3 regions of the Peribacillus sp. TH16 genome follow, and region 3 is predicted to be linked to each of the others. Evidence: riboswitches for the same ligand, from Rfam matches in the RefSeq annotation. Region 3 holds a riboswitch; each other region holds the start of a gene.
What was found. Region 3 has a riboswitch for glycine ahead of gcvT (glycine cleavage system aminomethyltransferase GcvT). Riboswitches for the same ligand answer to the same signal wherever they lie in the genome.
Positions count from the first base shown of each region.

Region 1: it holds a riboswitch for glycine, as region 3 does, so the genes downstream of both, JFV29_RS15060 (amino acid permease) here and gcvT (glycine cleavage system aminomethyltransferase GcvT) in region 3, are expected to answer to the same signal.
Region 2: it holds a riboswitch for glycine, as region 3 does, so the genes downstream of both, JFV29_RS10205 (amino acid permease) here and gcvT (glycine cleavage system aminomethyltransferase GcvT) in region 3, are expected to answer to the same signal.

Region 1 is NZ_JAEKEM010000009.1:196,943-207,909, forward strand. Features, by position in the region: gene JFV29_RS15060 (amino acid permease) at 1-1,300, opposite strand, end outside; glycine riboswitch at 1,666-1,722, opposite strand; glycine riboswitch at 1,726-1,828, opposite strand; glycine riboswitch at 2,276-2,369, opposite strand; glycine riboswitch at 2,370-2,470, opposite strand; gene speB (agmatinase) at 2,637-3,638, opposite strand; gene JFV29_RS15070 (aldehyde dehydrogenase family protein) at 4,078-5,550, opposite strand; gene JFV29_RS15075 (iron-containing alcohol dehydrogenase) at 5,739-6,920, opposite strand; gene JFV29_RS15080 (aldehyde dehydrogenase family protein) at 7,036-8,508, opposite strand; gene JFV29_RS15085 (APC family permease) at 8,646-10,040, opposite strand; gene JFV29_RS15090 (MerR family transcriptional regulator) at 10,192-10,967, shown strand, end outside.
Region 2 is NZ_JAEKEM010000002.1:2,112,094-2,123,060, forward strand. Features, by position in the region: gene JFV29_RS10195 (amino acid permease) at 1-1,038, opposite strand, end outside; gene JFV29_RS10200 (ketopantoate reductase family protein) at 1,475-2,401, opposite strand; glycine riboswitch at 2,957-3,035, shown strand; gene JFV29_RS10205 (amino acid permease) at 3,215-4,555, shown strand; gene JFV29_RS10210 (DUF3311 domain-containing protein) at 4,744-4,944, shown strand; gene JFV29_RS10215 (sodium:solute symporter family protein) at 4,941-6,407, shown strand; partial or broken gene tnpB (IS200/IS605 family element RNA-guided endonuclease TnpB) at 6,869-8,073, opposite strand; gene JFV29_RS10225 (MepB family protein) at 8,310-8,903, opposite strand; gene argH (argininosuccinate lyase) at 9,194-10,678, opposite strand; gene JFV29_RS10235 (ABC transporter permease) at 10,694-10,967, opposite strand, start outside.
Region 3 is NZ_JAEKEM010000009.1:1,042,420-1,053,386, forward strand. Features, by position in the region: gene gcvPB (aminomethyl-transferring glycine dehydrogenase subunit GcvPB) at 7-1,464, opposite strand; gene gcvPA (aminomethyl-transferring glycine dehydrogenase subunit GcvPA) at 1,457-2,803, opposite strand; gene gcvT (glycine cleavage system aminomethyltransferase GcvT) at 2,822-3,928, opposite strand; glycine riboswitch at 4,082-4,165, opposite strand; glycine riboswitch at 4,169-4,256, opposite strand; gene JFV29_RS19035 (DEAD/DEAH box helicase) at 4,627-6,315, shown strand; gene JFV29_RS19040 (YqhG family protein) at 6,293-7,090, shown strand; gene JFV29_RS19045 (YqzE family protein) at 7,182-7,382, opposite strand; gene comGG (competence type IV pilus minor pilin ComGG) at 7,614-8,000, opposite strand; gene comGF (competence type IV pilus minor pilin ComGF) at 7,993-8,472, opposite strand; gene JFV29_RS19060 (hypothetical protein) at 8,420-8,758, opposite strand; gene comGD (competence type IV pilus minor pilin ComGD) at 8,745-9,203, opposite strand; gene comGC (competence type IV pilus major pilin ComGC) at 9,196-9,504, opposite strand; gene comGB (competence type IV pilus assembly protein ComGB) at 9,613-10,671, opposite strand; gene comGA (competence type IV pilus ATPase ComGA) at 10,631-10,967, opposite strand, start outside.

The DNA of each region.
Region 1 (10,967 bases), 850 kb from region 3:
ACCAAACAGGAGTTACGAACAAGGCAACACGAGTATCTTCCGCAAGTGCAAGCACAACAAGTACGAAAGCTAGGAAAGCAAGGATCAAGTAATTAGAAATTGGATAAAGTGGTAATTTAAATTTGTTCATTTTCGCTAGATCTGGCCTTGTTTTGCGGTATTTCAAATGACTGATGACAGTAATTCCCCAAATAAAGATGAAACATACTGTAGAAATACTTGTAATTAACGTAAATACTCCTTCTGGCATTAAATAGTTCAAAACAACGGAAGTCAGAATGACGACAGTTGAAAAGGCCAGTGCATTGGAAGGTACTTTACGGGCATTAAGTTTTGCAAATGGCACAGGTGCATTTTTATCTTTGGCAAGTGAGTATACCATCCGGCTTGTACTGAAGATTGCGCTGTTGCATGCCGAAGCAGCCGATGTTAGGACGACAAAATTGACGATACCAGCAGCTGCAGCGATACCAACAGCCACGAATACTTGGACGAATGGGCTTTCCGATGGGATGATTGCATTCCACGGATAAACACTCATAATGACAATAAGTGCGCCAATGTAGAAAATTATAATCCGAATAGGAATATTATTAATTGCTTTTGGGATAACTTTCTCTGGATCTTCTGTTTCACCTGCTGTAAGTCCTACAAGTTCAATACCAACAAACGCAAACACTACCATCTGGAATGAGAGGATAAATCCATTTATTCCATTTGGGAACATACCTTCGTGGCTCCATAGATTCGTGAAACTGGCTGCGCCTGAATCTGTGGAAAAGCCTTTAATAATCATGAAAATACCGATAACTATAAGTGCTAGAATAGCGATAACTTTAATTAATGCGAACCAGAATTCCATTTCGCCAAAAAGTTTTACGGTTGCTAGATTCATAAATAGCAAAATGACAAGCGCAATTAAACCTGGCATCCACTGTGGTATGGAGGGAAACCAATACTGGGTATAAAGACCAACTGCTGTTAAGTCGGCCATTGCGATTGAAATCCAGCAAAACCAGTAGGTCCAACCGGTGATAAATGCTGCCATATTACCTAAATAGTCTTTTACAAAGTCAACAAAAGAATTATATTCCAAATTGGTTAAGAGTAGTTCTCCAAGAGCGCGCATGATTAAAAAGCAAATGACGCCTGTAATCATGTAAGCAAATAAAATCGATGGTCCTGCTAAGTGAATAGATTTTCCTGCACCGAGAAATAATCCCGTTCCAATTGCCCCGCCAATAGCGATTAGTTGTACGTGCCTGTTTTTTAGGCCTCTCGACAATTTTTGTTCCTGCATATGATTTCCCACTCCCTAATTTCCAGATAATTGAATAATAATATTCCGATAAAATTTTGACATATTATTATTCAACCCAACAAAGAAAACGCTTACAATTTTAATATAATATTACTCAATATGTTGCTGATAAATATTCTGGTTCTGGTGCAAACCTCGACATAATCTACCAAGCCTTTGAAAAGATAAAGGTATTGCATTCAACCTATTGCAGATTCTCTCTAAGGTAAAAGTTGTAGTCAGGAAAATTGAATAGAAAGACTCATTCTTTAATAAATTTCATAGCACAATCCTCCTTTTTTCGTTTGTGCTATCTTTCCCAGCATAAAAAGGGCATAGGAAAGATAGGTGTTCTCCTATCTTTCCTCTGTCCTTTTACCTGAGAGTTTAACTCCTTTGGTGGCTCATAGCTCTCTCCAGAGACGCGTCCTATTGTGGTCCTTTTACCTGAGAGATTCATACCCAATTTTTTTGGGAATTGCCCCTTCGGTGCTAAACAATGCGTTTAGTCTCTCCCACAATTATCATCCGCTGATATAAAATCGCATTAACAGTTGTATAATAAATGGTTCTAATGGAAATTTCAATAAATATCTGAAAAAACTTTATTTTCAGAATTTTAAATATAGAGATAGAGCTTTCTGACAGTTCATAAATTATATGCCCCTAGTACCCCAAGTGAATTGTGAATTGAATAGGAGTAGATTGCTTTTTACAGTCGATAAACACCGTTCATAATAGTGTACTTTTACAAACTACTTATACCTTTCAAATATACACTACAGAGGATGCTTTCTAGATAAAAGCATCCTCTGTTTACGTAATCATTATTATTGGAAATCATAAAGAAAAACCTCCAATTCAATACCGAAGTTATCTTTAATGTGCTTAATAGTTTTAGTCACCTAACTTCACTTGTTTTGGTGTACAATTCAAACCAGAACAAAAACATTTAAAGTGATAACGTTGGCAACATTCCCTTCTCTGTCCTTTTAACTGAGAGTTTAACTCTATGCTAAAAAGAGTCTTCCTCTTTGGTGGCGTTTTATAAACGCGCTCTCCAGAGTTGCGTCCCATTGTGGTTCTTATACCTGAGAGATTTGTTCCAAGGTTTTTTTGGAACTTGCTCCTTCGGTGGCTGTCTACATTGCACTCTCCCACAATCGTCAACCGCTATACGTTTTTTTGAAATACTCTAAATATTCTAAATGGATAATTATTTACATAAGTGTTTTTTATGATATCGCCTCTATTTTTATACATATTCAGGAAACTAAGAAAAGATAAAACGGAGGAAAATCACTTTATATCAGCAAACGCTTTCAAATTTAACAGACTAATGCTTCTTTATGAAGTTCTGCTCTTGATGATCGCTGATTGCATCCTGGTTTCTCTCTTTTTCTTTTAAAACATAACTAAGCAAGTCTAATGAGAGGCGCGCTGCCACTTGTCCAGTTATTCCCGTATGATCGTAAGGAGTAGCAACTTCTACCATATCAAAACCGATTACTTCTCCTCTTTTTGCAATTCCATGGAGTAATTCGTTGACTTCATCATAAAGCAGGCCTCCAGGAGAAGGTGTGCCTGTCGCAGGGGCGATCGATGGGTCGAGGCCATCAATGTCCATGGTAATATAATATTTTTCACCTGCTGGAATAAGTTCCAAAACCTGTTCAAATCCCATCTTTCTCATTTGGCGGGGAGACAAGATGACACTTCCGTATTCTCTGGCAGCATCGACATCTTCTTTTTTACTGCTGCTGATTCCACGAATGCCCAATTGGAAAATCTTTTGAACATGATTCATTTCAGATAAGCGGCGGATGCAGCTTCCATGTCCAACCCGCATTCCTGAACGGTGATCTGCCCAGTCTAAATGCGCATCAATCTGGATCACATGAAATGGCCCGAGTTCACCCAAGCCCTTTCCTACTGGAATTGTAATGGAATGATCTCCACCTAAAACAACCGGCATTGCACCTTTTGAAACGATTTTTCGAATGGCTTCTTCGGTATTATCATGGGATTGCATCATATCCCCATGTACTATGTCTACATCGCCGCAATCAACAACTTTCCATTTCGGGCCAAGATACATGATATCATTTTCAATATCATAGGCTCCATCTAACCCGAAACTATATAATGTAGAGCCTTCACGAATTCCTCTTGGACCCATTCTTGCGCCTGACTTCCATTGTGTTCCCATATCATTTGGAACTCCAATGACAGCTACATCTGCATCTAGCTGGTCTAGATCCGGACATACGGGATATTTCCCGAAAGTACAGATTCCGGTAAAAGGTAAATTAAGATGTTGTTTTTCATTATTCGACATGTACTTTGCCTCCCACTTGTATTACGTTCTCGTTAATATATATGCAAGCTTTATGCCAACCTATAAAACTAGGCAAAACGGAATTGTGTAGTCAATAATGACTATCAGGAACCAACATATTTTCTGATTACTCGATTCTCCTTAGTAAACGCCACAGAGAAAGAGCGCGGGAGAATATAATTCATATATAGTAAAATATTATTTTCGTTTTATTAGGTCTTAAAAAAGACAAATCTTGATGAACTGGCTTTTTACTCGTAAAATAAAACAATTAGGCTGACAGCTTTCTTTCTATTAAAGCCCATCTTCAGAATTAATATTTGAAAATTTTTAATTTTTAAAATATTGGTGAATTCAAAAAAGTGCATCCTCTATTATTAGTCAAAAATTTCTTCGATGTAAGCATTACTCACTCTCTTTTATCTCTACTTCTCCATTTTTAATGATCAAACCACTTGGTTGGCTCCACTTCTAAATTAATGTTGATTTGTTTTACCTCACTAAACTCATCTAAACCATAAGTTCCTAACCCCCGACCAATCCCGCTCTGCTTGTAGCCTCCCCATGGTGCTTCATTGTAGGCTAGATTGTAGGCATTAATCCATGTAATTCCGGCTCTTATTTTCTTAATCACTCTTAAAGCCTTCGCACCGTCTTGGGAAAATACACCTGCTGCGAGGCCGTATGGAGTATCATTGGCAAGCTGGATGGCTTCCGCTTCATCTTTAAACTTTTGTACAGTCAGTACTGGCCCAAATATTTCTTCCTGAACAATTCTCATGTCCGGTTTGGTATCAACAAATATTGTCGGCTCAACAAAATAGCCCTTTTCAAGTCCATTGCTTGTGATACGCTTGCCGCCGCAGGCTAATGTAGCCCCTTCTTCTATGCCATGTTGAATATATTGGAGTACCTCATTCATATGTGCTTCACTGACAAGGGCACCCATTTCTGTAGATGGTTGATCACCAGGGCCGACCCGGATCTTTTTCGCTTTCTCTATCAGTCTATCGATAAACTTGTCGTGAATGCTCTCTTCAAGCAGCAAACGCGATCCTGCATTACAAACTTGGCCGGCGTTGACAAAAATTCCATATAAAGCATAATCCACGGCCGACTCAAAGTCTGCGTCGGCAAAAACGATGTTAGGTGACTTGCCGCCTAATTCGAGTGCAATGTTTTTAATATTTCCAGCTGCTTTTTGCATGACGTTTCTTCCTGTTGACGTGCTGCCAGTAAACGAAACCATATCAACTTTATCGCTTTCCGCTAGTTCATTTCCTACTGTTCCCCCACCACCCATAACTAGGTTTGCAACACCATCTGGTATGCCAACTTCTTTGATAATCTCGAACAATTTAGTGGTGGTAACCGGAGTTATCCCGGCTGGTTTAAACACGACCGTATTTCCTGCAGCAAGGGCAGGGGCTATTTTCCAAGCTCCCGTCAGTAAAGGAAAATTCCACGGAGCGATCAGTCCACATACCCCTACCGGCTCTCGAACAACCATAGCCTGTACAGGACCAGAAACAGGATACGTTTGGCCGTCAGGTTTAGTGACTAAGCCGGCATAATAACGAAAACAATCCGCTGCGTCAGCAATGTCAAACTCTGACTCTTTAAGAGGTTTTCCGGTATTGGCTGTTTCAAGTTGGCTAAGCTCAGATACATGTTCTTCAATTTTCTCTGCTATTTTAAATAAATAGGAAGCCCGTTCCGAAGCCGGTAAGTCCGACCAAATCCCGGAATCAAATGCGGTTCGTGCCGCATCAATGGCCATCCGGGCATCTTCTGCATTTCCGTTAGGAGCCTCTGCAATGATCTTGCCGTTTGCCGGATTTACAATATTTTTCTTCTGTTTACTTAAAGAATCCATCCACTCACCGTTTATAAACATTTTCAACTTATGCAATTTGAAAAACCTCCAGTTCGTTATTCTTACTTTATAGCAATCTCATATCCATAAATAGCTAATTATGTACCCGCAGCAAGTGGGCATACGCATGTTTTCTGTAAACCATGGCGGCCGCCCAATTAAAACTCCCATTAAGCCGACCGCCGATTCAAAAATTCTAGATCAACATTAATCTAGTTAAATTTTTAAATTAATGTTGTGTTTTTCGCCTCATAAGTCTTTTGAAATAATTCCAAATAATCTGCTGGTGTCACTTTTCGTGAATTAGTCTGTGTACACAAATGAACGGATGCTCCTTCAGCAAGGAATGGGAAATCTTCAGGATTGATATTATTTAAATCTCGGAAATCAGGAATGCCAATTTTACGTGCAAGCTCTTTTAACAATACAACACCTTCATAGGCAGTTTCCTCTATTGTTTTACCTTCTTTATTTGCTCCAAGCTTTTCAGCTACAATTGAATGCTTTTCAGGGTTTGAAGGAATATTAAATTCAAACACATGTGGAAGAAAGATGGAATTCGCTACCCCATGTGGAGTATCATAAAGACCTCCAAGTGGTTCAGCCATAGCATGTACAGCACCAAGATCCGCGTGATTAAATGCCATACCTGCAATTAAACTGGCTACAAGCATATTTTTCCTTGCTTCTAAGTTGTTCCCATTTTCTACAGCTAACGGAAGGTACTTAGCAATTAATTCAATTGCATAAAGACTGAGAGCATCTGAAATCGGTTCAGCAATATTGCTGGTATAAGCCTCTATAGCGTGTGTAAGTGCATCCATTCCGGTAGCAGCAGTAATAGATTTAGGCAGAGTTAGAGTTAATTCAGGATCCAAAATTGCTAGTTTGGGAGCCAGTCTAATGTCAAGTATAGCCTCTTTCTGTTTTGTAACTGTATCTGTAATGACAGAACCTGTTGTAACCTCACTTCCAGTACCTGAAGTTGTAGGAATACAAATAAGTGGAGTGATTTCTCTCTCTAGTAAATTAAAACCGTAACGATCTCTAAGCTCTCCTCCATGGGTTAAAAGTGTACCAATTGCTTTTGCTGTATCCATCGAACTTCCGCCGCCAAGACCTATCAAAAGATCTATTTCCTCGTCTTTAAATTGTTGATAGGCTCTATGGCAATCTACATCTTTTGGATTAGGAGTAATTTCATCAAAAACAATATAATTGACACCTTCTTGGTCTAACGAATCGGTAACCTTTTGTAAAATTCCAGTTTGCGCCAGTCCTTTATCGGTAATTAGAAGTGCCTTTTTTCCTCCTAGCTCTTTTGCTCTTTTCCCAATATTTTTAACTTTTCCGTTCCCAAACTCTATAGAAGTAGGAAGATTGAAATTAAAATCCCAGATCATCATTAATGTCCCCTTTCAATTTTTCAAACAGTGTAATAGTACAGTGACTCACTCTCTTTTACTCTTTTACTCTTTTACTCTTTTACTCTTTTACTCTTTTATATCTACTTATCCATTTTTAATGATCAAACCACTTGGTTGGCTCCACTTCTAAATTAATGTTAATTTGTTTTACCTCACTAAACTCATCTAAACCAAAAGTTCCTAATCCACGGCCAATTCCGCTCTGTTTGTAGCCTCCCCACGGTGCTTCATTGTAGGCTAGATTATAAGCATTAATCCACGTAATTCCGGCTCTTATTTTCTTAGTCACTCTTAAAGCCTTCGCGCCGTCTTGTGAAAATACACCTGCTGCGAGGCCGTATGGAGTATCATTGGCAAGTTGGATGGCTTCCGCTTCATCTTTAAATTTTTGCACGGTAAGTACTGGCCCGAATATTTCTTCCAGAACAATTCTCATGTCCGGTTTGGTATCAACAAATATCGTCGGCTCAACAAAATAGCCCATTTCAAGTCCATTGCTTGTGATACGCTTGCCGCCGCAGGCTAATGTCGCCCCTTCTTCTATGCCAAGTTGAATATATTGGAGTACCTTATTCATATGTGCTTCACTGACAAGGGCACCCATTTGTGTAGACGGTTGATCACCAGGGCCGACCCGGATTTTTTTCGCTTTCTCTATCAGTCTATCGATAAACTTGTCGTGAATGCTCTCTTCCAGCAGCAAACGCGATCCTGCATTACAAATTTGGCCGGCGTTGACAAAAATTCCATATAAAGCATAATCCACGGCCGTCTCAAAGTCTGCGTCGGCAAAAACGATGTTAGGTGACTTGCCGCCTAATTCGAGTGCAATGTTTTTAATATTTCCAGCTGCTGCTTTCATGATGCTTCTGCCTGTCGATGTACTGCCAGTGAACGAAACCATATCAACTTTATCGCTTTCCGCTAGTTCATTTCCTACTGTTGCACCACCACCCATAACTAGATTTGCAACGCCATCTGGTATGCCAACCTCTTCGATAATCTCAAATAATTTAGTAGTCGTAATCGGAGTGACCTCGGATGTTTTAAATACAATCGTATTTCCTGCAGCAAGGGCAGGGGCTATTTTCCAAGCTCCAGTCAGTAAAGGGAAATTCCACGGAGCGATCAGTCCACATACCCCTACCGGCTCTCGAACAACCATGGCCTGTACAGGACCGGAAACAGGATACGTTTGGCCGTCCGGTTTAGTGACTAAGCCGGCATAATAACGAAAACAATCCGCTGCATCCGCAATGTCAAACTCTGCCTCTTTTAGAGGTTTTCCGGTATTGGCTGTTTCAAGTTGGCTAAGCTCAGAAGCATGTTCTTCAATTTTCTCTGCTATTTTAAATAAATAGGAAGCCCGTTCCGAAGCCGGTAAGTCCGACCAAATCCCGGAATCAAATGCGGTTCGTGCCGCATCAATGGCCATCCTGGCATCTTCTGCATTTCCGTTGGGAGCCTCCGCAATGATCTTGCCGTTTGCGGGGTTAACAACATTACTCGTTTGTTTACTCAAAGAATCCATCCACTCACCGTTTATAAACTTTTTCAGCTTCAACAATTTGAAAAAACCTCCTGTTCGTTATTCTTACTTTAACAATCCCGCTTTAAAAATAGGTAACGCTTTCATTTTTCTTTATTTTCAAAATATTCACACCTCCTTTAGTTACATATACTTACTTCAGTGTAAAAAACGGATTAAAAGTCTTCTACCTTTTGGGAAAGAATTTTTTCATTCATATCTTCTACCTCTTGAGGAATGATCTCCTCATCAAAATGAAACTCAGGAAGAGGCTTGCGGAAAAAATTTGTCATATAAAGAAGATATGCTAAGCCACATATCACCCAAATGCCTCCAAGAATCAATGCCTCTATTTCTAAATGTGACCATAACCACATAGTAAATACTGCGCCAATGAACGGTAAAAATAAATACCTTATGCAATCGTTAAAAGATCGTTTCTGATTTTTTATAAAATAATGGGCGATGACAGATAGATTAACAGATGTAAAAGCAATGAGCCCTCCAAAATTGATAAACTTGATGACTTGCTCCAGAGTTAACACGACGCCTAGTAAAGAAATTATTCCTATCACGATAATTCCGTGTGACGGTGTTTTAAATTTGGGATGAATATAACCAAATAGATTTTCAGGCAATACTGAATCCCGGCCCATTGCATATAACACACGTGATGCGCTTGTAATTGAAGCAACTCCTGAAGAAAAGTTACCAATAATTACCGCAGTAATAAATAATGATTTAAATACGTTTCCTCCAACAAGTATAGCGATTTCCATGGCTGCTGAATCAGTGTTTTCAAATGAAAAACCCGGATAGACCAATTGTGCTAAGTAGGAAGAGCCAATATACAAAACCCCTATTAATAGCAACATTATGATAATAGCTCTTGGGATGGTTTTTTCAGGATTGATTGTTTCCTCTGACAAGGTAGTAAGTGAGTCAAAACCAAGGAAACTAAAACAAAGAATTGAAGAGCCTGCTAAGATTACTGACAAGGGAACCTCTGAATTGAATAATGGTTTACTCGAGAAAAGAGTTCCTGTCCCAACTCCATCTAATAAATTTTTGACGGTTAATATCCAGAAAAAACATACGAAAATGATTTGAGCAATAACGAAAATTTTACTTGCGGATGCTGATGTCTTTACCCCTAGTATGCTTGGTACAACTATGATAGTAGTTAAAAGAATAATCCACACATAATGTGGAATCCCTGGAAACACTGCACTTAAAAAGACAGTGGACATCAAACACGTCACCATAGGTGTTAAAATATAATCAAGCATAATTGTCCAACCTACAAGAAACCCAACTTCAGAATTAATAGACTTTTGAGTAAATGTATAAGCTGAACCTGAGATAGGATATGCTTTTGCCATTTTTCCGTAGCTGAGCGCTGTAAACAGTATCGCTAGAAATGCAATAATGTACGCACCCGTAATTACACCATGTGAGGTTACGGTAGCTATTCCATAGGTATTAAAAAATACCATGGGGTTATTCCAAGCAATCCCTAAAAAAACAACCTGTGACAAAGTAAGTGTTCTAGCAAGTTTCTTCCGTTTCATAATCAGCTCCCTCACATTTATAAAGAATACTCAGAAGATTTAAATTATTGTGTATTTTGATTATAAAGGTTGTTGTAACACAAAGGTCAACACCTGTATTATATTTTTTAAGGGGGCGATTATACTGAAAGAAAAATTAACAATTGGTGAGATGGCAAAGTTACGAGGGATGACTACGGAGACCTTGCGCCATTATGATCGGATTAACTTATTCAAGCCGCAATATATCGATTCACATTCGGGATACCGCTACTATTCTATTTTCCAGTACGAGGTTTTAGGAACCATCAAAGAATTACGACAACTTGGAATGAGTACGGACGAAATAAAGGATTATTTCAATGAACGCAATTTTAGTAAGTCTTTGGACATTCTTAAAGCAAAGCACGCAGATCTTGTTTCAAAGCTGAACGAATTAACTGACTTGGAGGAAAATATCCGGGAAAAAATTGTATATTTGGATCACGTAGCAAGAGAAACGGAACTTCAAACGGTTATGTTTCGTGAATTAGGACGCAGGAAGTTAATTACATTGAATGAAAAAATCAATAATAATTTGGAACTCTGTTATGGTGTTATAAGGCTAGAAAATATGCTTGCTGAGAAGACACCAATTCTGGCCAGTAACAGACTAGGCATTCTCATCCAGGAAGCGGATCTTAGAACTAAACGTTTTGAAGAACCATCAGTCATTTTCGTTGTGGCAAAAAGTAAAGAAAAAATACCAAAACAGTACCAACGGATCGTTCCGGCTGGGTTATTTGCGTGTATCCGATATAACGGAGAATTACTATGGAACCGAAGCGAAAGCTTGAGTAAAATATTTGATTATCTTGATGAAGGTGGTTATCAAATTACCGGCGATGCGCTGCAAATTATGCATGTTGATATTACGATCACAGATAAACCAAACGAGATTACCTTTGA
Region 2 (10,967 bases), on a different contig from region 3:
GACAACACCAATTGCTAAACCTAAAAGGACAGCAATCGTACAATAAGCTGGCACTCCATTTTTAGATACTTTCGCAAAGATTTTAGGAGCTTGACCGTTCATTGCTAGAGTGTAAAGCATACGACCTGCACTGAAAATCCCACTATTACATCCAGACATCGCCGCTGTGATTACGACAAAGTTAATAATACCTGCTGCTGCAGTAATACCTATTTTAGCAAAGGTTGAAACAAACGGACTACCGATGTCATCTAGTTGGTTCCAAGGAAAGACTGTCACGATGACAAAAATAGCGCCAATATAGAATATTAAAATACGCCAAATGATGCTTTGGATAGCTTTTGTTACAGTCTTCGTTGGATTTTTCGCTTCACCCGCAGTGATACCGATAAGTTCAACGCCCTGATAGGATGCTACAACAAGGGAAAGCGCAAAGAAGAACCCTGTCCAGCCCCCGGTGAAGAAGCCGCCATTTGCCCAAAGATTTGATAATCCAATTGCATCACCGCCATTTCCAAATCCGAAAAAGATAAGACCTAGTCCAGCAATAATCATCAGTACAATCGTTATAATTTTAATAAGCGCAAACCAAAATTCAAATTCCCCGAAAGATTTTACAGAAATGAGGTTTGCAGCCCCTAGGATAACCATGGCAATCACACCTGGTATCCATGCGGGTAAATCTGGGAACCAATACTTCATATACATTCCAACGGCAATTATCTCGGACATTCCGACGATTACCCACTGAAACCAATTACTCCATGCAGTCATATAACCTGCTAAAGGATGAATATAGTTACTCGCAAATGTTGCAAACGAACCCGTAGTAGGCTCTAAATAAAGCATTTCTCCCATAGAACGCATGATGAAAAATATAAAAAGACCAGCGATAGCATAAGCTAGCATTACAGATGGTCCAGTCCATTTAATCGTACTTGCTGATCCCATAAATAACCCAACACCAATGGTACCGCCCAAAGCGATCATCTGAATATGACGTGCCTCTAGCCCTCTCTTTAATTCTTTGTTTGACATGATTAATTCCTCCAGATGTAATATTAGCGACTATACTTCGTACAAGGTTATTAAAGTTTTTTTCTAGCCCCTAATTAACTCTCAATTTAGATCAAAACAACTGTTGATTCATTTTCCATACTTAGATTAGATTTAAAAAGTTCCAATTCTTTTTCATATCGCATAATTTATAATCTTATCTTATAATAATAAATATTCTGTAAAAAAACAAATGTATTTCTAGAGGAAACACTAACCAGTATAAAAAATTCAATCACTAAAAGTGATATTAGATATATTAGTATTTTAAGAAATCAATAAAATAACATGACCCTAATAAGATAAAGTAGGGAATTTAACACAACCAAAGGAAACCCAGTCTTTAAAGACTGAGCTCAGTTCAAATGGCCTTGTTCTAGAGCAAGGTGAGGGAGTTATCATAGAAAAAAGTCAAACTTTAGTTGAAATTATATTGACTTTCGAGAAATTCAATTCGTTCATATAACTCTTTGTTTACAAGTGTAGGCACTCCGTATTTCTCACCTAATTTTAATACCGTACCTGCAAATAACTCAACCTCACTGTAACGTCGAGCTTCGATATCTTGAGCCATGGATGGCTTTCCTTCTGGGCTTAATGTATCCAATACACTTAACCAATAATCCAGATCTCTTTCCGTTAAATGAATTCCTTCTTTCTCTGACAGAACGATAACCTCTCTCATGGCAGAAATCATCATTTCTCTTGCATGACCCTTTCGTTGAATTTCACCATAATTACTTTTATAGACAGCAACAGTTTGATTAACACCAACATTCAGCATAAATTTCCCCCATTGCCGCTTATACATATCCGTATCTATCTCATATGGGACCTTCATTTTTTCAAAAAAATCTGCCACCTGCTGAACCTTTTCTGAAACCAATCCAGGTTCCCGTTCACCAAGGCAGAGTATGCCCATATGGTCGTATGTCAACTTATTTTCTTCTTTAACAGCATCCATACCTTGCGCAACACAATATAAGACTTTATCCTTTCCATACGCCTCACCAATAATCGCTTCACTTGTGATCCCATTCAAAGCAGAAATAATAATCGTCTGTTTTCCAATTTGATTCTTCACCGCTTCAATAGCATCTTCCAATCCACTAAATTTAACAGTAAAAATCATCAAATCTGCAGGCTCGCATATTTCTTCAGGCGTTACATAATGAAAGTCACAAAGCTCACCATTGCAATAAACCCCATCCTGGACATATCTCTTTATTCTAGCTGTATCCGCAATAATCCTCACATTCTTCTTCGGCATTTCCTTTGATAAATGATGTCCATATAAAATGCCCAGTGCTCCTAATCCAACAATTGATACTGTCTTTATCGCCATAGCATCTCTAATTCCCTTCACCTTTTTACCTAAATATTATCACACTATTCGGAAAACGGTCGCGATTAAAATGCCAGTTCTATGGTATGAATTGTTTAGAAAAAAACCACCTAGAAAAGCTACAATATTGTGAAATACCAATAATGACACGAGGGGTTTGTAACATCCCTTACAGCTTCCTTTTGGTTCATATATATCACCAAAAGGAAAATTAAGGCTTAAACGAAGTCTACTTTTCTGAGGAACGATAACCACAAAATTTGTTGTTGTTTTTTGTATTGATTTTAAAGTGTACCCGTTAACTATCAGCTACAGTCATTATGGCTTTTCCAATCACTATTTTTAAAGAGTTGATATATACCAACTACATTACCCGCTAACTTTCCAATTTTCATATTGACCTATAGAATAAACAATGATAGAATTCCAATATTATATTGACGTTATTTAAGTATAATGACAAATGACCGAAGGAAGATTCAATTCTTCTACAAACGGACATTTATTACAACCGCATACTAGCAAGCGTTGAATGCTATGGATCACACTATAGCAGGAGCAGCTTCTGGAGAGACTGTACATAGTACAGCGCCGAAGGATTCACAATCTCAGGCAAAAGGACAGAAGAGTAACGAATGATGAATTGTTATTCTTAAACCTGACGAGATTGGTAGTATCCAATCTCTTTTTTTATTGTCCAAAATCCAAGATATTGCCATTCAATGGCATAAGCGAGGTGAAAACAACGAGCTACACGGAATGTGGAATAACGCTCCACACGACTAAGATCATATACAACGGGAGATGCTCAAATTGGCTAAACAGGAATTGAAAAGAGATTTAAAAAATCGCCATATACAATTAATTGCAATAGGAGGAACCATTGGCACCGGTTTATTTCTTGGATCCGGTAAAGCCATCCAATTAGCAGGCCCATCCATTATCTTTTCCTATCTTATTATAGGGATTGCCTTATTTTTTGTTATGAGGGCTTTAGGGGAATTACTTTTATCCAACGCCGGTTATACGTCATTCACCGAATTCGCTACCGAATATATCGGGCCGTGGGCTGGATTCGTAACCGGATGGACCTATTGGTTCTGTTGGATCATGACAGCCATGGCCGATATCATTGCGGTTGGTGTCTATATGCAATATTGGTTCGATATCCCTCAATGGATACCAGCTCTTGCATGCCTAGTCATTCTGTTAGGATTGAATCTATTGACGGTTAAATTGTTTGGAGAACTTGAATTCTGGTTCGCGCTCATTAAAGTCATCACGATTATTGCCTTGATTATTGTAGGCATCATCCTGTTAGTCATTGGCTTTAAAACCAATACAGGAACCGTTTCACTCACCAACCTTTGGAGCCACGGAGGCATGTTTCCGAACGGCGTATCCGGCTTCCTGCTATCTTTACAATTGGTTGTCTTCTCCTTTGTAGGGGTCGAATTAATTGGTGTTTCTGCAGCAGAAACAGCTAACCCGAAAAAAAATATACCATCAGCCATCAATAAAATCCCAGTCCGAATTTTACTTTTCTATGTAGGTGCCATACTCGTCATTCTATGCGTCAATCCTTGGACACAGCTGGATGCATCAAGCAGTCCATTCGTAGAAGTCTTTACACTAATCGGCATTCCAATCGCTGCAGGGATTATCAATTTTGTTGTCCTGACATCCGCTGCATCTGCCGGCAACAGCGGTTTATTTTCAACAAGCCGTATGCTTTATACATTAAGCAATAATAACGATGCTCCTGCAAAATTAGCAAAATTAAATAAACATGCTGTTCCAAGTAATGCCTTGGTTACATCGGCAATCGTCGTCTCCCTAGGGGCATTGCTAAGCAAAATGATACCTGAACAGGCCTTTACAATAGTAACTACAATCAGTGCCATCTGTTTTATTTGGGTTTGGAGCATCATCTTGATTTCACATATCAAATATACGAAAAAACGTCCGGACTTGAGAGCCCACTCTACATTCAAAGCTCCTTTTACACCCTTTATCAATTACGTTATTTTAGGATTATTTCTGTTCATCCTAATCGTTATGCTATTCGCTGAAGCTACACGACTTTCACTGTTAATGACGCCAATCTGGTTCATTCTTCTACTCGTACTCTATAATTATCAGAAAAAAAAGTAGCTATTTTTCATGGTCGCAGGAATTAAAAGGAAGGGACACTCCCTTCCTTTTTTTCAATTTATTTTGCTAACACAGAGAAGTGCTACTAAAATATATACTGCAGCCACAGTAAATTTTATAATAAAATAGTGTAAGGTACTGTAAGTCGATATGAATGACTTTTCACTTAGAATGGAGGGGTTGGATTAATGAAGATTATATATATACTTACTCTAGTTCCTTTTATAGGCATATTAGGATTTCTTCCGTTTGTTAACAGAATAGAACCTTATGTATTAGGGATGCCTTTTAATATGTTTTGGATGGCTATGTGGGTGGTCCTTACATCCGTTATTTTGGGCATCATGTATAAGTTGGACCCCAGAAATCGGGAAGGTGACCAGGAATGAATATTTCCCTCTTAATTATTTTAGGATTTTTACTTTTATCAATCTTTTTAGGTATTCGATCTTCAAAAGGAAAAGACATGAATTTGGAACAATGGACGGTTGGAGGCCGTGGTTTTGGTGCTATATTCGTCTTTCTATTGATGGCTGGAGAAATTTATACGACGTTTTCCTTCCTTGGCGGCAGCGGCTGGGCTTATGGTAAGGGTGCACCCGCTTTATACGTCCTTATTTACATTACTTTGTCTTATGTATTGTCATATTGGCTTCTTCCGGAAATATGGAAATATGCCAAAGAAAATAGTCTAATGTCTCAATCTGATTTCTTTGTAAGCAAGTATAAGAGCCCAAGCTTAGGAATTCTGGCAGCACTTGTCGGTGTGGTATCTATGATTCCAGTGATTGTCGTGCAACTTAAAGGATTAGGGATTATTGTTTCAGAAGCATCTTATGGAGCAATTTCAATGTCTACCGCGGTCTGGATGGGAGCAATCAGCCTTACCATTTATGTTATGATTTCTGGAATACACGGCTCAGTTTGGACAGCAGTCATTAAAGATATCATGATGATCGTGATTATAGGATTCTTAGGAATTTATCTTCCTATTCATTACTTTGGTGGTTTTCAACCGATGTTTGAGGCCGTAAATGCAGCCAAGCCTGGTTTTCTAAAGCTTCCTGAACAGGGGCTTAGTGTTTCATGGTTTATCTCCACGGTAATATTGCTTGTATTTGGTTTTTACATGTGGCCCCAAGTTTTCAGCGCTGTCTATTCGGCGCGCAGCGGGAAAGTATTTCGTAAAAATGCTATAATCAGTCCGTTATATACGCTCATGTTGTTATTTGTCTTTTTTGTAGGATTTACTGCTATATTGAAAGTGCCTGGACTCGTTGGGGCAGATGCAGACCTCTCGTTGCTGCGCCTTTCTATTGAGACCTTTGATCCATGGTTTATAGGCATAATCGGCGGAGCTGGAGTGCTGACCGCATTAGTACCAGGATCCATGCTTTTAATGAGTGTGGCTACACTGCTCGCGAAAAACGTCTATAAGGAATTTGCACCTACAGTATCCGATCGGAACGTTGTAAGATTAGCAAAGTTCCTCGTTCCTGTTATTGCATTAATTGCAGTCTACTTTACCTTAAACGGCGGCGAAACGATGTCAGCATTAATTCTCATGGGATACAGTCTTATCACACAGTTATTTCCGTCTCTTCTCTTTAGCCTGAAAAAGACTAATACCATCAACAAATATGGAGCGATCGCCGGGATCATCTGCGGATTGGCCATCGTAACCTACATTACGCTTAGTCATTCAACCATAGGTACCATGTTTCCATCCTTACCACAGGCAGCGAAGGATTTGAATGTTGGAATCATTGCCTTGGCGGTCAATTTCTTTGTTATGATTACTGTAAGTCTCGCTTTCAGAAAGCTCTCGGTTCAGGTAGATCCCGCAAAATAATCTAAATCTGTTAAAGATATATGAAGTACTTCTTTGACGGTGGTTTTTTGGGGATTAAAAGTGCACCGTAAATTATACAATCGAAAGGCTCAGTCAAATGACTGAGCCTTTCGATTGTTATGTATCTCATACCCCATAAAGGATACACACTTCTTTTTTCGGCGTTTTTCTCCCTTAAACCGTCTATTTTTCTCTTAATACACGTGTAATGAAAGACAGAAGAGCCTTGGCACTCAGCAGATAAAATGTTTTTCAAAAGATCATACTGATGAAAAGTACAAGATATAATTTACGGTTCAGTCAGCTGTACACTTTTTTCAGATTCAAGAAATCAAAATCCCTGAAAGAAAAACTCCAGGAATTCGTGTAAGTATACGTTGAACTACCCACCACTTATCGACCTTACGGTCTGATTGAAGTGGGGGATTCCTAAGAACATTAGCCTATCGACCAATTTTTAATTAGGCTACTCCCGTAGTTCCTACGGTTAGAAGCCTTATGGCTTCATTCATTAGATTGAGTCCTGCGTTAATATCTCGATCGTGGTGAGTAGTACAAAAAGGACAATCCCATTCACGAAGGTTCAGATGTTTAACGTCTTTATTTTGGTAACCGCAGCTAGAACACAATTGGCTAGAAGCAAACGTTTTAGATACGGTCACGATTTGTTTACCATACCATTTTGCTTTGTATTCCAACATTTTTTTGAATTGGTACCAAGATACTTCACTAATAGCTTTAGCTAGTTTGTGATTTTTCATCATATTCGACACTTGCAAGTCTTCCATTCCAATAACATCGTGGTTTTTGATGATTTCGGTAGAAACTTTATGTAAGTAATCCATTCGGGCATTTGAAATTTTTTCGTGTAGGATAGCCACTTTTCGTTTTTGTTTTTGATAGTTTTTGGCTTCAGCCAATGGTTTATTTTGATTCAAGGCTATTTCTTGTCGCCTTGAAAGAATCCGTTGTGCTTTGGCCAATTTCTTTTCGACCGTCCGGAAGAATTTTGGGTTTTGATAGACCGTACCATCTGAAAGAATAGCAAAATTCTTCAAACCAACATCTACACCGCACGAACGATTCGTTTTAGAAAGTACTTGTACATTGGTTTCCGCTAAAATGGAAATGAAATATTTACCCGAAGGGTTCCGCCTGATTGTGGCATTGATGATTCGCCCTTCGACTTCGGGCTTTTAGAAAAACGAACTAGACCGAGTTTTGGCAATTTGATTTTGTTTCCAACAATTCCAATATTCCCATTCGTATGTTTAGTCGTATAGGACTGGATAGGATTCTTTTTCGATTTGAAGCGTGGTGACTTGTTTTGCTTTTTATAATATCGACTATAGGAATCTGCTGAATTTTCCACCGATTTCTGTAAGGCAATACTGTCTACTTCTTTCAGGAAAGAATACTCTTTCTTTAAAGCTGGAAGTTCTTTGATTGTTGCGTATTTATTCAGAAAAGAACCTTTCCATTCATTAGAGGGTAATTGGCCGTTCTGCTTCATTTCTTCACAAATATACCAGCAGACATCTTTCTCCTTTTGTTTGCCTAAAAAGAAGTTATAGACAAAACGGGAGCAGCCGATCGTTTTATTGATTAGAACTAGTTGTTCTTTAGTTGGATAGATTCGAAATTTATAAGCTTTGTTTACGACCATTGGTATCACCCCCTTATAGTTATTATTAAACATCGAACGTTTGTTTGCCAAAAGATTACTTTGGCTTATGCCAACCGCCATTCATCTCGCCCTTCACACGCTTGAAGAGGGAGTCTTCTGGCGGGAAATGATAAAAAGATTCTTTTATTCATGCCTATGTTTAACGATACTGATAATAATTCATCAAATGCTAACAACTCTTTTGTACCATATTCCCAAATCCATAGAGACCATAATTATTTTTCTAATTGACTTGCGTGATTTGGACTGTAAAGCATTTGAACACGAACACAGTCTATTGGTGTATTTATAGGTATCTCTATGAAATATTTTAGCTGCCATATCTGAGTTTTTTGTGCCTGACGGCTAGTAGGCTTGTCCCAAGGTGGGTAAACGCGTATTGCTCGTTTACCACCTTTACCTTTATTAGATACTATATTCTGATCAAATAAAACCGCTTTTGGAAATACAAACTGACCAAAGTTATTACCTTTGCGAGTACTAATAACAAACAAATCAACTGGATCTGATATGTCATATGGTTGAATCGCTCCATCCCCAATTCTCTCCCACAAAGTCACAAATTGTCCAACCTTTGTAGGTGTAATTTTAGCCACACGAAATCTAATGGAAAGGGTATTCAACTTGAATATATAGGCTCCATATTCAGCGTTTTGTGCTTCTATTAGTGGTTGTGAGAACTCAAACCTGCACGGGCTATAAACAAGTTCCTTTGTTGCAAGAAGGTCACTATGAATTGTGTCAGAGGAAGCCCCGGAATTTTGAACGCTGAGATCTGATTCTAATAAGTCTTGATTTTTCTCATCCATCTGTTCTAATCCTCCATTTTAAAGCTTTCTAGTCAATTTACTATATTCTCTTATAAAGCCATTCGATACACCTCACTCTCGTTCTGTCCCCTCATTTTAGAACATTCGTTCGCTATATTCAATTATCAACAGCATTATTTATCAGAGCCCTAGCCCTGTAAATAGTTAGATGACATTTAAATAAAATGGAATGAACCTAAAAAAAACCCAGGCAACTTCCTCCCGGGTCTTTAATCATTATGCTGACTTTTCCACTTGTTCTGCTTACGGGATTTTCCAAAGCTGCAACCTCAATATTCCACTAAAGCTTTCCTTCTATCATTCAAAGCTTTAACAATTTCCTTATATTCCTGCACCTGTTGTTCTAGTTTTTGTTTTCTATTCACAATCATCCTCGAAACTTCTTTCGGACTAGGTCCACCTTGAATGCTTCTAATCTCCACAAAATATTCGGGAGAGATGATTTTTTTCCATTCGTCTTCTGCTATATTCACTGAAACGAATTCATTAATAATCTTATTAATGTCTTGTGTGTCCCAGTCATATAACTCTTTCCCTTCACTTATCGACCGTTTTGCAATATGACTAGCTATGGAATGAGCTTTCCTAAATGATATCTCGTAATCTCTTGATAGAGTATCTGCTAATTCAGTAACCGTGATACTTGATTTTGCGGCCATCTTTTTTGTATGTTCTTCATTTACTTTCAAGGTTGATATGACTGCATACATTAGTTTCATGACACGGCCTGCATTCGAAAATGCTCGATATAAATGCGGCTGTAAATCATCTTCCGTATCGACGATATCACCAAATGGAGTATTGTGGATCATATTCATTGCAGCAAGCGCATCACCATACGCACTGCTGGCAATCGATCGGGAATGTTCAATTGATACTGGATTTCTTTTTTGCGGCATGATACTGCTTACTTGAACATAAGGATCTGCCACATAAAATGTACCAAACTCTCTTGTCACATGCTGCAAAAAATCTTGAATCCATCTTCCAGTATTGACCATGCACGTCATAATTGCAGTTGCAGTTTCTAATAAATAATCGGCCCCGCCAATCGAGTCATAGGAATTTTCAACAACCGCCTCAAATCCAAGCAGTTCAGCGGTACGATTCCTGCTGATTGGAAAACCAGTTGTGGTTAATGCGGCCGCTCCCAGAGGAGATAGGTTCACCGTTTCATAGGCTGCCCATAACCTTCCAATATCTCTTTGAAGAACATCATAAATGGCTAGAAAGTAGTGGCCTAATGTAGTCGGCTGAGCTGGCTGAGTATGCGTGTAACCCGTAATATAGGTTTCTATATGCTTTTCAGCTTGCACCAAGAATGACTCACTCAATTGGTCTGCATAGCCAATTAATTGAAGAAGATGGCCCCTCAAAACAAGCCGATACATTGCAACTCCCATATCATTACGACTGCGACCGATATGAATCTTTCCTGCAAGCTCATGACCGATTTCTTCGCCAATCTTTGCCTCCATCATGAAAAATAAGTCTTCGAATTGGGGTTGATAGGTCAGGAGGGTGAGATCTGTTTGAGCCACTTTCCGAATCCCATCCAGCATAATTTTTGCTTCTTCTTCTTTAATAATCTTTTGTTCTGAAAGCATGATCACATGTGCTCGATGAATATCGAACATCACATGAAATAAGTAATCTCTTTGATCATTAAAAACTGGCATTAGAAGCTCTTCTACATATGTTTTTCCTGGAAAAACACTACCTTCATTTTTGATAAATTCATCCAGCTTACTCATCTTTTTACCCCCGATTTATAAGGCTTTTTCTGCTTTGATTCCAAAAAACTTGTTCGAAATAAAGAGAACAATAACAATCAGCGTGATTTGAATCATCCCATAAGCAGCTGCCTGCCCCATATTGAACATCCGAAGCTGATTCATAATTTCAATAGATATAGGTCTGTTAGAAATCGTATACAATAGGACTGAGGTTGGGAATTCTCCTACAGACTCGATAAAGGCTAATAATGTCCCTGATAAAACGCCAGGCATAATAATCGGTAAAATGACCTTTCTGAAGGTATAA
Region 3 (10,967 bases):
AGGCTATTAAGCTTGATAACGGAGGACTGGTTTTCTTGCAGCAAGCGTTTCATCCAGCCTTTTAATAACTGTTGTATGTGGCGCTTCCTGTACGATCTCCGGAGTTTCTTCCGCTTCCTTAGCTATCTGAATCATCGCATCAATGAACGCGTCGAGAGTTTCCTTTGACTCCGTTTCAGTCGGTTCTATCATCATTCCTTCTTCCACGTTCAACGGGAAGTAAATAGTAGGTGGATGATAGCCGAAGTCTAGTAATCTTTTGGCAATATCGAGTGTTCGGACGCCCAACTTCTTTTGCCGGCGGCCACTAAGCACAAACTCATGCTTACAATGGCGATTATATGGTAAATCAAAATATGGTTCCAACCTACGCATCATATAATTCGCATTGATGACCGCATTCTCCGTGACAGCCCTAAGACCATCAGGACCCATAGAACGAATGTACGTATAAGCCCTCACATTTATTCCGAAGTTTCCGTAATAAGGTTTAACTCTTCCGATGGATTGCGGGCGATCATAATCCAGCATAAATTGCTCATCTCGTTTGACCACGAGTGGTTTAGGCAAGTAGGGAATCAAATCCGATTTTACTCCGACAGGACCAGATCCCGGGCCACCGCCACCATGTGGACCTGTAAATGTTTTATGGAGATTTAAATGGACCACATCAAAGCCCATATCACCTGGACGGGCTTTAGATAGGACTGCATTAAGATTGGCTCCGTCATAATAAAGCTTCCCACCAGCATCGTGGACAAGTTTTGCCATTTCCAAAATATTCTCTTCAAACAATCCTAATGTATTGGGATTCGTCAGCATTAAAGCCGCTGTATCCGAACCTACCACGCGCTTTAAATCTTCAAGGTCAACTAAGCCATTTTCATCTGATTTTACCGTAATCGTTTCGAGCCCCGCAACAGTGGCGGAAGCTGGATTCGTACCGTGTGCCGAATCAGGAACTATCACTTTCGTCCGTGCTGTATCGCCGTTTGCTTCATGGAAGGCACGAATCATCATTAATCCTGTCCATTCACCATGTGCACCTGCTGCTGGCTGTAAGGTCACTTGATCCATCCCTGTGATTTCTGTTAAATATTCTTGCAAGTCAAATAATAGTTCCAAGGCTCCCTGTACAGTCGCCGGATCTTGATATGGATGGATATGGGCGAAACCGTTAAAACGCGCCACATTTTCATTTATCTTCGGGTTATACTTCATCGTACAAGAACCGAGTGGATAAAAGCCCGAATCCACCCCGTGATTCCGTTTGGAAAGAGCTGTATAATGACGCATGATATCTAATTCCGATACTTCTGGAAGCTCAGCCTCTTCTTGACGGATGTATTCGGCAGGAAAAATCTCTTCAAGTGAAATTTCTTCAACATCCATTTCCGGTAGACTGTACCCTATTCGACCGGACGTACTGATTTCAAAAATGAGTGATTGATCTTGATTATTCATGTTGATCCCCCAATTCCTGCGCAAGTGCATCAATTTCTTCTTTTGTTCTAAGTTCTGTTACAGCCACAAGCATATGGTCTTTCAGCTGTGGATAAACAGTCCCTAAGTCGAAGCCGCCGATAATTTCTTTTTCAAAAAGACTTTGATTAATTTCTTGGTAAGATGCCGGCAGTTTAATGACAAATTCATTAAACGATGGTCCCTCAAACACCACTTCTATTCCTTTTTCCTTTATAGCTTTTTTTGCATAATAGGCTTTTTGTATATTATTCACTGCCATTTCTTTGACACCCTTTTTCCCAAGTGCGGTCATCGCAACAGAAGCTGCCAAAGCATTTAACGCCTGATTGGAACAAATATTGGATGTGGCCTTGTCACGACGAATGTGTTGCTCACGAGCTTGAAGCGTCAGCACAAATCCCCGTTTACCATCTTCATCCACTGTTTGCCCGACGAGACGGCCTGGCACTTTACGAACAAGTTTGTTCGTGACCGCAAAGTATCCGCAATGCGGTCCGCCAAAAGCTGCTGGAATACCGAATGGCTGAGCATCGCCTGTTACGATATCAGCACCAAGGGCACCTGGAGGGGTCAATGCACCTAGTGCAAGCGGGTTACTCGAAACGATAAACATGGATTTCACATCATGAATGATTTCTTCCATTTCTTTCAACGGTTCAATACGTCCAAAGAAGTTTGGATATTGCACAATGACTCCCGCAATATCGTCTTTCGCCAATTCCTTTAAGGCAGCTAGATCTGTCACACCATCTTTAAATGGAATTTCAATGACTTCCACTCGCTGACCTTTCGCATACGTCTTAACGACTTCCCTTGATTCAGGATGTACTGCCGCTGAAATTAGAATTTTCTTACGTCGTGTATGACCGGATGCAAGCATCGCTGCTTCCGCTAATGCCGTCCCTCCGTCATACATGGAGGAGTTGGCTACATCCATGCCTGTCATTTCACAAATCATCGTTTGATATTCAAAAATGGCCTGAAGCTCCCCCTGTGAAATTTCTGGCTGATAAGGGGTGTAGGCTGTATAAAACTCCGAGCGGGAAAGAACATGATCGACGATGACCGGTGAATAATGGTCATACACGCCCGCACCAAGAAAGGAAGCATAGTTTTTAAGATCAGCATTCTTAGAAGCAAGTTTTGATAATTCTTTCATTAAGGCTGGCTCTGATTTAGCTGGTTTAATGTCATATTCGCCTTGAAAGCGGACACTTTCAGGAATATCGTTGAAAAGGTTCTCAACAGAAGGGACCCCTATTACCTCCAGCATTTGTTGTTTATCCTGCTCTGTCATGGGTAAGTAACGATGTTTCATCTTAATGACCATTCCTCTCTATTTACGTGGTTTTTTATAAAAAGGTGTTTGTATAATAACAGCTTTCAATCGTTTTGAACGAATTTCCACTTCGACTTCAGAATCCATCACTGAAAAATCTTTATCGATAAGTACCAATCCTACATTTTTCTTCAATGTTGGTGATTGAGTGCCAGTCGTAACTTCACCAATGACTTTATCCCCACTGTATACCTTATAGCCATGACGAGGAATGCCGCGGTCAATCATTTCAATTCCGACAAGCTTACGTTGTGCCCCTTTTTCCTTTTGTTCAGTAAGAACGGCTTTCCCGAAAAAGTCGGCTTCCTTATCCACTTTAACCGCAAAACCAATCCCGGCTTCAATTGGGGTAATATCCGGTGAAAGCTCCTGTCCATAAAGCGGAAGTTTAGCTTCAAAGCGGAGTGTGTCACGTGCCCCTAAACCTATCGGCTGTATCCCTTCTTCTTTTCCTGCATCTAGAATAGCTCTCCAAAGGGCCGGGCCATTTTCACTGTTGCTATATATTTCAAAACCATCTTCACCCGTATATCCTGTACGTGAAACCATCGTGGAAAGCCCATTTATCAGGACATTTTCCTTGAATTTAAAAAAGCCAATTTCACTCAAAAGTGTATCATTAGATAGTTTTTGTAATATTTTCTCTGCCAAAGGTCCCTGCAGTGCCAACTGTGTATAATCGCTTGATACATCCGAAAGTTGGACATCCTCTGAACAATTAGCTTGTAGCCAGTTAAAATCTTTTTCTGTATTGGCGGCATTGACCACGAGCAGATAGTCGTCTTCTGCCTTTTTATAAATGATAAGATCGTCAACAGTACCGCCGTTTTCATAACACATAGCCGTATAAATTGCTCCGCCCTGTTTTAGCTTTGATACATCATTGGTCATCATTTTTTGTAAAAAGGCAAGACTCCCTGGGCCCTTCACATCAACCTCACCCATATGGGAAACATCAAATAAGCCAGCTTTTGTACGAACTGCTTCATGTTCGTCCTTGATACCCGAAAATTGGACAGGAAGTTCCCAGCCGCCAAAATCGATCGTTTTTCCTCCGTATTCACGATAAACCTCAAATAGTGGCGTTCTTTTTAAATTGGTCAAAAAATGACCCCCCTTAGATTTTTTAGATTTACTTTGCTCACTTTTCTAAAAGCTTCTTTCCATTTTGTCAAATCTTCTTATACTTCTCAGCCTGATTCATAATGTGGAAAAAAGGGCACAAAAAAGGACAGAGAAAGCCCTAAAGAGCTTTTTCTCTGTCCTGAAACCTGAAAGTTTACCTATATAATAGGTTTTCCCCTTTGGTGGCCGTCCTGCAACGAGCGGCGCTCTCCAGAGTTGCGTCCAATAAGAGTTCTTTTGCCTGAGAGATTCACTGCTAAGTTTGCTCCTTCGGCGCTACATTCGTAGTCTCTCCCCTTATCTTCACCCGCATATAAATGTGTCTCCACCAATTAGGAAAGTAATTAATCCTACTGATAGTTAGTAAAACCTCTGTGCATTTACAAAATGCTTTCTCTACCAACTCTCCTTAAAACTTCAGAACTTAATGAATGATCTCTAGTCTGTTAATCTGGGATAAAGTAAGAGGCGGTTGCCCATACTATGAAAAACATGAACTACATTCATCTTTTAAGCGTTTTGGGAAATTGGAATTTTCTAAATATACTTACATCCTACCTTAAGAAACTTTTCTCTGCAATATCTTTTACAGAGAAATATTTTTCTTACTTCACATATAAAATGTTCGGGTTTCAACCTTAAATAAGAAAATTATGATTTTAGAAGGAGTAGTTTCAATGAAAATTAATATATCCTTCAGTTCTGATTGGAATGACGAGTTTCTACAAAAGATGGAAAATGACGGTCCATGGGGTAATTGGGAGCTTTATAAATTGGCTGTTCAAATGGAAGAAAACCTCATTATTCCTGATTTTGAAGGTTTACAGGCACCCAAGCATCTTCCACAGCTCACCCCGCTTCCCCACCAATTGGAAGCGGCAAAGCAGGTAGTTGAAAAGATGAATGGAAAAGCCATTTTAGCTGATGAAGTAGGTCTCGGGAAAACAATCGAAGCTGGCTTGATTCTAAAAGAATATATGATCCGAGGTCTTGTTAAAAAAGTATTAATTCTTGTCCCCGCTTCACTTGTAAGTCAATGGGCTTTTGAATTGAATACCAAGTTTCATATTCCGGCTGTTGTTCAAAGAAAAAGCTATGTGTGGGAATCATGCGATGTTGTTATATCATCCATTGATACAGCGAAACGAGCTCCCCATCGAGATATCATTTTTAATCAGCAATATGACTTTATCATTATTGATGAGGCTCATAAACTTAAAAATAATAAAACGAAGAACTATGAATTTGTCCAAAATCTGAAAAAGAAATTTTGTTTATTGCTGACAGCTACGCCAATTCAAAATAAAGTCGAAGAAATTTTCCATCTTGTTTCGTTATTGAAACCGGGACACTTGGGAAATGCAACACTCTTTTCTGAGAAATATAAAGGCAAAGGCCGAAATGTTATTGAGGATGAGCACCTAAAGGAACTCGTCAACACTGTTATGATTCGGAACCGACGGGCTGATACTGGAATTGAATGGACAAAAAGGCAGGTGGAAACAATCATCATTGAATTTTCTCCAACTGAACAAGCCTTGTACGACGCTGTTTCCAAATTTAAGCCTATTTCAGATGGATCGAAGGGAAGTTCTTTTTCAGCACTCACCCTCCAAAGAGAAGCATGCAGCAGCAGAGAAGCCGTTTTTTATACATTGAAAAACATGAAAGCCAAATATGAACAGCCTTCCCCTGACTTTTTAGCAAAGCTAGATGAGCTGTTTGAGAAGGTAAATGAAACAGAACAAAACTCCAAGGCTGAAAAAGCTTTAGAACTCATCAAGAAAATTGATGACAAAGTGATTATCTTTACCGAATACAGAGCCACTCAGCTATATTTACAATGGTATTTACAACAGAATGGAATTTCCTCAGTTCCCTTCCGCGGCGGCTTTAAGCGTGGAAAAAAAGACTGGATGAGAGAATTATTCCAAAAGCAGATTCAAGTTTTAATTGCTACCGAAGCCGGTGGGGAAGGAATAAACCTTCAATTTTGCCACCACTTGATTAATTTTGACCTGCCATGGAATCCAATGAGACTTGAACAAAGAATTGGACGGATTCACCGACTTGGCCAGGAAGAAGATGTCATGATATATAACTTTGCAACGAAAAATACAGTTGAAGAACATATTTTGAAATTATTATATGAAAAAATCCATTTGTTTGAAAAAGTAATTGGTGAATTGGATGATATTTTAACGAAGCTGGATATTACCAACATCGAAGAATATTTAATTGACGTGGTCGGCGAGTCCCGAACTGAGGGTGAAATGAAAATCAAGATGGATAATTTTTCATCGATGATTCAATTCGCTCAAACTATGAAGGAAGGTGAGATTCATGCAGCAACAGGAAATTCATGATTTTTTAATAACTTTCTTTGAAGCTAATGATTGTGAAGTACTAGAGAATGCCCCATCCCATATCACTGTTCAACTGACGATTGAAATGGATAAAGAGTTAATGAATCGTCCCTTTTATTGGCATTATCTTGAAAAAACTGGCGGGATTCCAAACCCAGCCCAGATTACTTTCATTACTGATCCTGATCAGGCTCCACCCAATATGAAAGGAGAACGAATTCACTTTGGTTCGCCCCGTCTCCATCAAATTATCGAATCAACAAAAAGGCTGGCTGGATATACTAGACTTTTCGAGGATACACTCCCCTCAAATGGTCGCCATAATCCATTGTTCCCCTGGCTTACACTAAATGTTAAAATATCTTATCAATGTGATCGAAAAAAAGATACCTTTATGTCTGTTGGATTGAATTTAATCTCCGGGGAGATCATGGAAGGATTTCACAATCGTGTTTTACCGGTTAAAGTCACCCCAAAGATACCGGATTACTCCTTCACCCTCTCACCATTAATCATGCCAAAGAGTGGGTTAGCAAGACTTGATACATATATCCGAACCAGCTTCGAGAACGATGACCATTCTTGGGCGGAAGAAGCCATGGAGCGCTGGCAGAATGACTTAAATTTATTGGAGCATTTTTATAAGGATATGGATGAAAAAAGCGAAAGTTATTTCACTGAAAAACAGGCATTACAGTCCCAATATGAGCCAAATATCCTAATATCAATCATCAATGGCGGTTTATTTTACTTATCAGATAGAGCGTTAGGATAAATGGATCTATTTTTTCAGAAATGATTTCTCTACTACAACCGCCTAGCTAGGTTTGCCTGACTAAAAAAAAAAAAAACAGATGTCCAAAAGCTTAGGACATCTGTTTTCTTTTTTTGATTTTTTTTCTTACAAACATCGACAAAGCGAAAGGGACAATACCAAACCAGTGGGACACACCAGTATTTTTATCCTCTTTCCGATGACGACGTTTTTCTTTCCGTTCTTTCTTGGTCAAATTAAAATATTCGACAAGCTGCTGTGTAAGATATTTGATATAAGCGTTAGTAGACATACAATATCACCCTAAATAAAGTATGCCCCGCTTATGCTTCTTTTATTCTTTCTAGTTTACCCGAGATGGTTACTATTTGGGCCTGCTTGTTGTATCGATGGCAAGTTCCTCTTTTCCATTTAGTGGAAACCTGACATTAGTCTAATCATTCCGTTCGATATCCCATTCTCAGTCAGCCAAAAACGTTTTCATCCTTCCTGAATCCGCACCATCAGGTTGCCTTCATACGTGTTATACGGACTGTTTTTCTATCCATTCTACAACTCTACCTAACTCTTTGTCATATTGAATAATGATTCTACCAACTCGGTTATCTTTAGTCGAGGAAGCAAATTCAATAAAGGCATAACGGGCATCTTGTTTCGTTAATATATAATGGACATCACCATTGGGATATGAGATATCCCCCTGAAGGTTCTTCGGTATATCTTCACCCCATCCAGCTGTTACCTCATTAACGGCTAGATGCACTAAATGATCGGCCACAAGCGTTTCTTCCACTTCTTTATAAAATTTTTTATCGATGACAAATTGATCGATCATTAATATCGTGAACATGATAAAAACACTCGCTACAATCATGACCATCGGGAAAACGACCCCTTTTTGATTATTCATCAACTTTCGTCTCACTTTTAAAGAAAGGATGAAACCTGCGAATAACAGTATTCCCTGCTTTATCCGTTATATTTAACACAATGATCTTACCATCCTTCTCAACCTTAAATTTTGAAATGTTCTGCAGGATGACCTCATGACCTTTTCCATTCACTCGCCTACGGAGCTTATCTTCATATTGTTCAATAAAAGATAACTGGTCACCTGAAAGTAAATATAATTTATTTTCTATTACATCCTGACTTTTAGCACCCCTGACCTCCTGTTGCATTTGCATCGTAAAGATCTCCCACTCTTTAGGATGCAATTTGTCTTTTGATTCCAACTGTGTGTGAATAATTGAAAAAAGTTGTAAGATGAAAATAGAGGTGGTCATTAATATCATTAAAGAAAAAAGCATTTCAATTATTGTAAAGCCATCATTTTTTCGCAGCATCACAAATGGATTCTGATTTACCCACTTCATTTTCATATCGTACACATCCTTCAATCATACCTGGGAAATCCTTCTGTTCCTTCCATGTTAGTTCATACAATCTTTTCTGATAATGGATTTCCTGGTCGACAGCATTTACCTCCCCATCCATGAAGGCAGTCAATCTTTCATATAACAAATAGTGGGCTTCTGTCCTTAAGACAACATTTTTCCGATTGGTCATTATCTCCTCAAGTATCGGCAGAATCGAAATGACCAAGACTATACAAATCGAAAAAGCGGCTATCATTTCTAAGTAGACGTAACCTCTACTGTTTCTCAATCCTAAACCTCCCTTTACCGATATTAAGGATTAACTTGTACTTCACTTTTGTCGTATCAATCATCATCGTCCCTGCTTTTGAAGCATTTCCATACTGATTAAAATGAAACGTAAGTCCTAATGTTCCACTTAAGAACTGTATATCCTTTGGTATGCTTCTCTCAAGCACAACCCCCTCCTTATAGGATGTTACCGTGTAAATCCTATTCGTATTATCCATATGAAGGTAAATCAGACTTTCATGGCTGATGGCATACTGCTGCGCATAGAAAATGTCCTCTTTCAATTGAGAAATGAAAATCTTATTTTCCATTCCTTTAATAAAGCTTGGATATAAATTTAGACCGATGCCACTTAGCAGTACAAAAATAACGAGGACGATGAGGGTTTCTGACAGGGTATAACCTCCACAGGAAGGCCGCACAATCAATTTGCTGCTATTCAATTACCGTAACCTTTCCCTTGTTATCCAGACTAATACCATCCCCATTCGGACATGATTTTTGTTTAAGATACCCTTGACTTTCCATTTCATCAATACTAGCAGGAAGTTTGCCATTATCTATTTCATAGGCTTGCACCTGTGCTTGAGCCATCTTAACAAACGCTTCACAACCTTTAGAGTGAATCGTCGATTGATGCTTTGTTATATTTGGGATTGTAATAATCAATAGAATGGAAATTACGAGTAAAACAATAAGCATTTCAATTAATGTAAAACCTCTTTCATTCAACACTTTCTTCATATCATTCTGCTTCTAAATAAATGAAAATAGATTAGAAATTTCACACACCTATCCTATTTCCAAAATTATTTAAGCGCAGATTCACCTCCAGAATTTATTAAGAATATTCTATATCCCCTCGAGCAGAGAAAACATTGGCAGTAAGACCGCTAAATAAATGGAAACAATCAGCAGACCAATCAATGAAAACATAAGAGGCTGAATGATTTTCAAGATTGAATTCATTCTTTCTTCAATTTTCTCTAGCAAAAAACGACTGTAATGAAGTAACTCTGAATCAAGCCTGCCGTACTTTTGACCATTTGCGGCTATTAATGGTAAATTTCTATCAAAGTAAGGCAGCTCCTGAAAAATCATTTCTAGCGATCTGCCTTCAATTAAATCATCTTTAATAATTGAGCAAAGTTTCTGGTAAAAAGGCTGCTGCTGATTTATGGAGAATAATTTGATGCTTTCGTTAATGGAAAGCCCTCCAGAGAGTAAGCCACTGAATTGGCTTGCAAAAAAATACGTTTCATATAACTTAATGAATGTGCCTGCGAGAGGAATGTTTAATAATATTCTTCGCTGCCTTAAGGGGCATAACTTGTTAAACCAAAATTGTTTGAGTAAAAAAAAGAAAAGGAGCAATGCGAGCAAGATGAAGGGGATGACAGGGAGGATAACTGAAGAGGCTACCAGTAATTTCAGGATGATATTCTGTTCAACATCCATCGTAAAAAAGATTGTCTGGAATTTTGGAAGGAGGACACTCTGCAGGATATAAAACACGATGTTCACAAAAAAGAATAAGAAAATTGGATACACCATCAACTTTTTCACTTTATCCAAACCTTCTGTCCTTTTCTTCCAGTATCTACCTCCTTCTATCAACGCCCTATTGAGGTCGCCGCATTGTTCTCCATAAAATATATAACTTACAAGTTGTGGATGAAAATTAAGATGGGTTAACACTTGATGCAACGGATGCCCGTTCCTTAAATCCTGAATAGCCTGAGTAAAATCCTCAGCTTTCTTCTTTGATTCCTGAAACTCCAGAAAATGTATCGCCTCGGCTAAGGGATAGCCATGACTTAATAATTCCCCCAGCTTCGAGATAAAGACAGCTTGTTCTTTTATCCTCCATTTACTTTTTGCCTTCATCGTATACCAGCCGTTCAAATTCATGTGAATCCACATAGCCCATTGCCACCGCTTTTCCTATCTCATCCTTTAATTGGCGGTAGGAGACCGTCCCCTTCCCTTTTTCCTCTTTCGTCATCTTCAATACTTCTGCCAAGCTTTTTCCATATAGCAGTTCATACACACTTGCCCTTTTATTACGAGCAATCATTTGGCAAGCAGATGTACAAACCTCTTTACATTGCAGACATGTTAGTTCAACTAGCCGCTGAGCGGTCACACCAATCAAGCTCTGTTCTATCTCAAGCAAGCTGATTCCAAATTCGAGCAACCTAGAGATA